Regions from separate parts of the Halobacillus sp. B23F22_5 genome, predicted to be linked through region 2. Evidence: a T-box and tRNA genes for the amino acid it is inferred to sense, from the RefSeq annotation. Region 2 holds a T-box; the other holds one or more tRNA genes.
The links. A T-box is a leader RNA that pairs with one kind of tRNA and senses whether it is charged. The one in region 2 lies ahead of tyrS (tyrosine--tRNA ligase), so its partner is inferred to be a tRNA-Tyr.
Positions count from the first base shown of each region.

Region 1: it encodes a tRNA-Tyr, which carries the amino acid that the T-box ahead of tyrS (tyrosine--tRNA ligase) is inferred to sense. The anticodon was not compared.

Region 1 is NZ_JBIEKI010000008.1:141,856-145,261, reverse strand. It holds gene ACGTN9_RS12640 (S8 family serine peptidase) at 1-128, shown strand, start outside; tRNA gene ACGTN9_RS12635 (tRNA-Glu) at 484-558, shown strand; tRNA gene ACGTN9_RS12630 (tRNA-Val) at 563-638, shown strand; tRNA gene ACGTN9_RS12625 (tRNA-Thr) at 793-865, shown strand; tRNA gene ACGTN9_RS12620 (tRNA-Tyr) at 1,101-1,186, shown strand; tRNA gene ACGTN9_RS12615 (tRNA-Gln) at 1,263-1,337, shown strand; tRNA gene ACGTN9_RS12610 (tRNA-Lys) at 1,507-1,579, shown strand; tRNA gene ACGTN9_RS12605 (tRNA-Gly) at 1,596-1,670, shown strand; tRNA gene ACGTN9_RS12600 (tRNA-Ala) at 1,844-1,919, shown strand; gene rocF (arginase) at 2,103-3,002, shown strand; gene ACGTN9_RS12590 (Spo0E family sporulation regulatory protein-aspartic acid phosphatase) at 3,052-3,204, opposite strand; gene sigW (RNA polymerase sigma factor SigW) at 3,390-3,406, shown strand, end outside.
Region 2 is NZ_JBIEKI010000014.1:46,793-50,198, reverse strand. It holds gene ACGTN9_RS15945 (transglycosylase domain-containing protein) at 1-1,195, opposite strand, end outside; T-box leader at 1,319-1,526, shown strand; gene tyrS (tyrosine--tRNA ligase) at 1,615-2,883, shown strand; gene rpsD (30S ribosomal protein S4) at 3,031-3,406, opposite strand, start outside.

The DNA of each region.
Region 1 (3,406 bases), on a different contig from region 2:
GCTACTGGACAGCAACCTCTAACCTGGTAGCAGAAGGTGCCGAGATTGTTGTAAAAGCCGCTGATGATTATGGTAATGTGGCTGAGGAAGCTGCAGAAGGAAAGCTATATATCAATACAGAAGAATAAGGTTCTTAATGAGCTGCTCCTGATCAGGGGCGGCTCTTTTTTTGGTCGTACCGATTAAGTTTTTACCTGTTTTTATGAATACGTGAGACAAACTTACAATAAATAAAAGAAATGAATCCATGGTAAGAAAGAATCCAGAATCATATAAGAGACAATGCTAAGCAAAGGGGATTGGGGGGCTGGCATCAAAGTAGATGATTGAGGGTTAAGGGGCGATTTTCCTTGCCATAGAGCGGAGTTATAAAAGTATATAAAAAAATAAAAATTTCTCTTTACAAAGTACTAACAGTCTGTATATAATAATATTTGTCAGTTTGAGAGGACAAGCTTTAAAGAGGCTGTCAACTGCTTAAATGGCCCGTTGGTCAAGTGGTTAAGACACCGCCCTTTCACGGCGGTAACACGGGTTCGAATCCCGTACGGGTCACCACTTTGGAGGATTAGCTCAGCTGGGAGAGCACTTGCCTTACAAGCAAGGGGTCGCAGGTTCGAACCCTGCATCCTCCACCATTTAGTTTTTGCCGGTCTAGCTCAATTGGTAGAGAAGCCGTAAACTTCTTTGAACTGCAGCATTGTAGGCTTTGCGAGGAGCGCGGGCTTCACCGAATAAGCTAGCAACGAGACGAGCACAATGCAATAAACCTTCTGTTCACACTTAAAATATGCCGGTCTAGCTCAATTGGTAGAGCAACTGACTTGTAATCAGTAGGTTGGGGGTTCAAGTCCTCTGGCCGGCATCCTACAAAGTTTTCTTACTACGTTGAATTACTTCATCGAAAGAAAACAATTGTAGTCCTGTAAGGGCACCATTGAATAGTTCCCTTACTACGTCGAGTTTACTTCTAAGATAGGGAACGATAGTAGTCCTGTAAGGGCACAATGAAACATTTCAAGAAGATTTCCAGTGATTTCTTGTAGAAAACTGTTGAAACTTAAAATATGTTTCTGTTATAATGTCTAAGTGACTTTCTTGGAGGGATAGCGAAGTTGGCCAAACGCGGCGGACTGTAAATCCGCTCCCATCGGGTTCGTAGGTTCGAGTCCTACTCCCTCCACCATTTATTTTTTCATTTGACTATGAATTAACTTTATAAAAAAAGCAAATAGTACTTATTACTTGTACTATTTTTTTAATGGCCCATAGCCAAGCGGTAAGGCAGCGGATTTTGATTCCGTCATGCGCTGGTTCGAATCCAGCTGGGCCAGCCACTTATTTATAAAATAAAGATTATGAGCCATTAGCTCAGTTGGTAGAGAAGCCGTAAACTTCCTTGAACTACATCACCGTAGGCTTTGCGAGGAGTGAGGCATCACCTGAATTACCTTGCAACACGACGAGCACCACGCTCAACTGGATTGTAATACTTTTTAAATTAATGAGCCATTAGCTCAGTTGGTAGAGCATCTGACTTTTAATCAGAGGGTCGAAGGTTCGAATCCTTCATGGCTCACTTGTATCACTGTTATGCGGGAGTAGTTCAGTGGTAGAACACCACCTTGCCAAGGTGGGGGTCGCGGGTTCGAATCCCGTCTCCCGCTCCATTATAAAGATTTTTAACTACGTCGAATTGACTTCCAAGTTAAAAATCAATCGTGTACTGGAAGTGCTCCAATTTAATCTTTTGCTACGTTGAATTAACTTCTTAGCTAAAGATTGATCGTGTACTGGAAGTGCTCCATAAATACGATTTTGACTACGTAGAATAACTTATTTAGGGGCCTTAGCTCAGCTGGGAGAGCGCCTGCTTTGCACGCAGGAGGTCAGCGGTTCGATCCCGCTAGGCTCCACCATTTCTTGTACCATTACTAGCGACTTCATAAATTCAGACGAGATGAAAGCTGACATGCTACTACCATGTCAGCTTTTTTCGTGTGCAGGGATTTTCTCGTATATATATACAAAATCGTGTCTGGTTGAGTCATTTATCTGAAAGCGTCTACAATAATAGAGAGTAGAAGAAGGAGGATGACGTTATGAAGAAGCTTTCCATTTTAGGAGTACCAATGGATCTTGGACAAAATCGACGTGGCGTTGATATGGGACCTAGTGCCATTCGTTATGCTGGTGTCCTTGAACGTTTAGAAAAATTAGAACTTGTCATAGAAGATCTCGGCAATGTAGAGATTGCACAGCAAAAGGGCGAGCAAAAAGAGCTTGTTGATAATTTACGTAATCTAAATGAAGTGATGGAAGGTAATGAGAAACTTGCGCAAAGAGTAGATGAAATTATCGAAGAGGGAAGTTTTCCGCTTGTGTTTGGCGGTGATCATAGTATTGCTATCGGAACACTTGCTGGAGTTTCGAAGCACTATGAAAATTTAGGGGTCATATGGTATGACGCGCACGGTGACTTGAACAATAATGAAACCTCACCTTCTGGGAATATTCATGGTATGCCGCTCGCGGTGAGCCTTGGTATTGGTCATGAAAGGTTAGTCAACATTCACGGGTATCAGCCAAAAGTCAAACCAGAAAACATTGTGATAATCGGGGCTCGTTCCTTAGATGCAGGAGAGCGGGAACTAATTAAAGAAAAAGGAATCAAAGTTTATACCATGCATGAAGTGGATCGCATGGGGATGTCAGCAGTTATGCAGGAAACTATCGACTACTTGAAGGATCGTACAGATGGGCTGCATTTGAGTCTTGATCTGGATGGTTTGGATCCGGATACTGCTCCTGGGGTCGGAACACCGGTTATGGGCGGCTTAAGCTATCGGGAAAGTCATCTAGCGATGGAAATGCTGCATGAGTCTGGTTTAATTACATCAGCAGAGTTTGTTGAAGTTAACCCGATTCTTGATGAGAAAAATCGTACGGCAAGTGTCGCGGTAGGTTTGATGGGATCTTTATTTGGCGAAAAACTAAAATAAAGCAAAAAAATAACAGCAGCTTATCTATTAGGATAGGTTGCTGTTTTATTTACCTGGCTTTTTCGAACTGATTAAGCAATTGATCTAATTGTCTACTGATATTAACTACCTCTTCTGACGATAGATCCAAGTGCTTGGATAAATCGTTCATTTCTTTTCTGCACTTTTCAATCTCTACCAGAATAAGCTTTTTTTGTTCCATTATGTCCTCCATAACAAAAAATATTAAGGTGTTATTAATTTATTTTATATTGAACCCCATACCCTCGCTGAAAAGATGTTAAACTTTAATTGGGATTTTTTTCTTGAGTTTTTTAATTTTTTTTGAAACCTTTCGATGTTTTGAATCGTAGAGGTAATACCGCAAGTATAGCGGAGGTATAGACAATGGAAACCTTGATAAA
Region 2 (3,406 bases):
ATTGAGTAGTCTTATCGCGGCCATAATTGGTATATTCATTTTTCACTTTTTGGACGACATCATACATATCTTTATTGATTGTCGTATGCACTTTGTAACCACCAGAACGAAGTGCACGTTCGGCATTTTGCTGGAATTCTTTTCTCAAATCTTCATTATTCTTTAAATCTTCCAAAGTATACCCGGCCTGTTTTGCTAGATTCCTAGTTAGAATCTCTTTTGCCCGGTCTTCCACTTCGAAGGTCAGCCAAGGGTATTCATTGACTGAAGAAGGTTCCGGCTTTGCCAGGTTCGCTTTCACGTCATAGTTGATCGCTTTGTCGTATTCCTGCTGGGTAATATACCCGGCCTCCAACATCCGGGACAAAACCTCACGCATTCTGCTAAGACCCGGTTCGATGTTTTCTTTTTGCTTTCCTCCATTAGTAAAAGGAGAGTAATAGGTTGGACTTTGAGGGAGTCCTGCTATGAATGCAGCTTGAGGGAGGGATAGATCTTTTGCATCCACATTGAAAATTCCCTGGGCTGCTGTTTGAATACCAGCAATATTGCGGCCGTTTGCATCTCGACCGAATGGTACGATGTTCAAATATGCCTCTAATATTTCATCTTTTTCAAAGAAACGCTCCAAGCGAAGGGCAAGAAGAATTTCTTTAGCTTTACGTTCAAAAGATACTTCATTAGTCAAGATCTGGTTTTTTATTAATTGTTGTGTGAGCGTACTTCCACCGGTTTTGACAGAAGCGTTGGTTACTTCCTGTGCGACAGCCCGCATAATTGCTTTAGGTACTACGCCATCGTGTTCATTGAAATTAGCATCCTCTGTAGCGATGATTGCATGTTTTAAGTATGGAGCTACCTCTTCGAGGGTGATTTCCTCACGGTGCAAGTCGGAGCGTATCTTTCCTAAGTATTTGTTATCTGCAAAATAAAGTTCTGATGTAGAGGAATAATCATAGATATCCTTACTCATTTCCTCCTTGCTTCTGACTGTTTCGTCTTTGACAAGTGATGCGAAATATCCTGCGCCTGCACCACCGGCAAAAAACAGTCCGATGACACCAAGGATAATAAAGAACAAAATGATGTTCCAGGCAACATCATAGGTGATGCGGCTGGACTTTTGCAGTTTGCCACTCTGCCAAAATTCTTTGATTTTCTCTTTATTTATACCTTTTAATGGGTTATTAGACATAATAAGACCTCCTAAAATTCCAGTCTATATTATAACACATTCTGCCAGGCTCAGGTATGGACGAATTTAATTTAAGATTGCTTTTTTGAAATGACTATGTTAAAAATATTATTAAGTTAAATAGCAAAAGCAATGAACGATTGAAGTAGCAAGAGAATCCCTGTTCCAGAGAGCCGCCGGCTGCTGCGAGGCGGTACACATTTATCTTGCGAATTACGGTCCGGAGCTTTCTTCTGTATGTACAGAAGACGGTTTGAACCAAGCCGTTATCGATACAAGTGGCATGTTTTACATGCAACAAGGGTGGTACCGCGACAATCTCGTCCCTTTTTTTAAGGACGGGTTTTTTATTTGTCTTTTTATGGATAAAATTACCATTTGGCTGTTGGTTCAACTGTATTAAATGGAGGAGTGAAAGCATGGATATTTTACAGGATTTAGAACAGAGAGGCTTAATTAATCAAATCACAGATGAAGAAGGATTGAAGAAGCATCTGGAGGAGAACCAGGTGACATTATATTGTGGGTTTGACCCAACTGCCGATAGCTTACATATTGGACATCTGCTGCCAATCTTGATGTTGAAAAGATTCCAGCGTGCAGGGCATCGTCCAATAGCCTTAGTAGGCGGAGGTACAGGGATGATCGGAGATCCAAGCGGACGTTCCACAGAGCGGCAATTAAATGAAGCCCATGTAGTAGAAGGATTTAGCGAAAGTATCAAGAAACAGCTTGCCAAGCTGTTGGATTTTGATAAGGGGAAGAATGCGGCAGTCGCACGCAATAACTTTGAGTGGCTTTCTTCCATAAATATCATTGAGTTCCTGCGTGACACCGGAAAGCATTTTGGAATCAACTACATGCTTGCCAAAGATTCTGTCGAGTCCCGTATTGAACAGGGGATTTCTTACACAGAATTCAGTTACATGATTCTGCAATCGCTCGACTTCTACAACTTGTACCAAAAAGAGAATTGTACCTTACAAATCGGAGGAAGCGACCAGTGGGGGAATATTACTGCCGGACTTGAATTCATCCGGAGACGTACTGGTGGAGAAGAAGAAGTGAAAGCATACGGACTTACTGTCCCGCTGGTGACAAAGGCAGATGGCAGCAAGTTCGGTAAAACAGCTGGTGGAGCGATTTGGCTTGATGAGAAAAAGACCTCTCCATACGAGTTTTACCAGTTCTGGATCAATACCGATGACCGTGATGTCATCAAGTTCTTGAAATCTTTTACGTTCCTGGAGATTAAAGAAATCGCTGAATTGGAAAAAGATTTACAAGAACAGCCGGAAAAACGCGCGGCTCAGCGCCGGCTGGCTGAAGAAATGACCGAGATGGTTCATGGAAAGGGAGCATTAGAGCAAGCACAGCGTATTACAGAAGCTTTGTTCAGTGGGGATATCAAGTCATTGACCGGAGAAGAAATCGAACAGGGCTTCAAAGATGTTCCGACCCATACCGTAGACAATCAAGAAATCGGTTTGGTCGAGCTGCTGGTAGAAGCGGGTATTTCCTCTTCCAAACGGCAGGCTCGTGAAGATATTAAGAACGGTGCGATTTACATCAATGATGAGCGTCAGCAGGAGGTTGGCCATACATTGGAGGAGGAAGATCGTATCGAAGGAAAATTCACGATCATCCGCCGTGGTAAGAAGAAATATTTCATGATTCGTTTTCATTAAAAGTAAAAAATTGTGGGGTTCCCACAGGATTTAGACTGTCGAGAAAGTCTCGGCAGTCTTTTTTTCTATCCTTTAGTTTTTCATTTGTATAGTTTGGGGGTAATTAAAAAGCCATCCGCGCAGCGGATGGCTTTTAGTTGAAGCATATTAACGAGAGTAGAACTCAACGATAAGTGCTTCGTTGATTTCAGAAGGAAGCTCAGCGCGTTCTGGAAGACGGCTGTAAGTACCTTCCATTTTCTCTTCATCAAAAGTAAGGTATTCAGGAACGAAATTGTTCACTTCTACCGCTTCTTTGATAGAGTCAAGATTTTGGGATTTTTCGCGTAGGCCAATAACTTGACCAGGCTTCACGCGGTAAGATGGAATGTCAACACGTCCACCATCAACAGTCACGTGACCGTGGTTTACCAATTGACGAGCTTGACGACGAGTACGAGCCAAGCCTAAGCGGTAAACAAGGTTATCCAAACGGGATTCTAGTAAAGTCATGAAGTTTTCACCGTGGATCCCTTTCATGTTA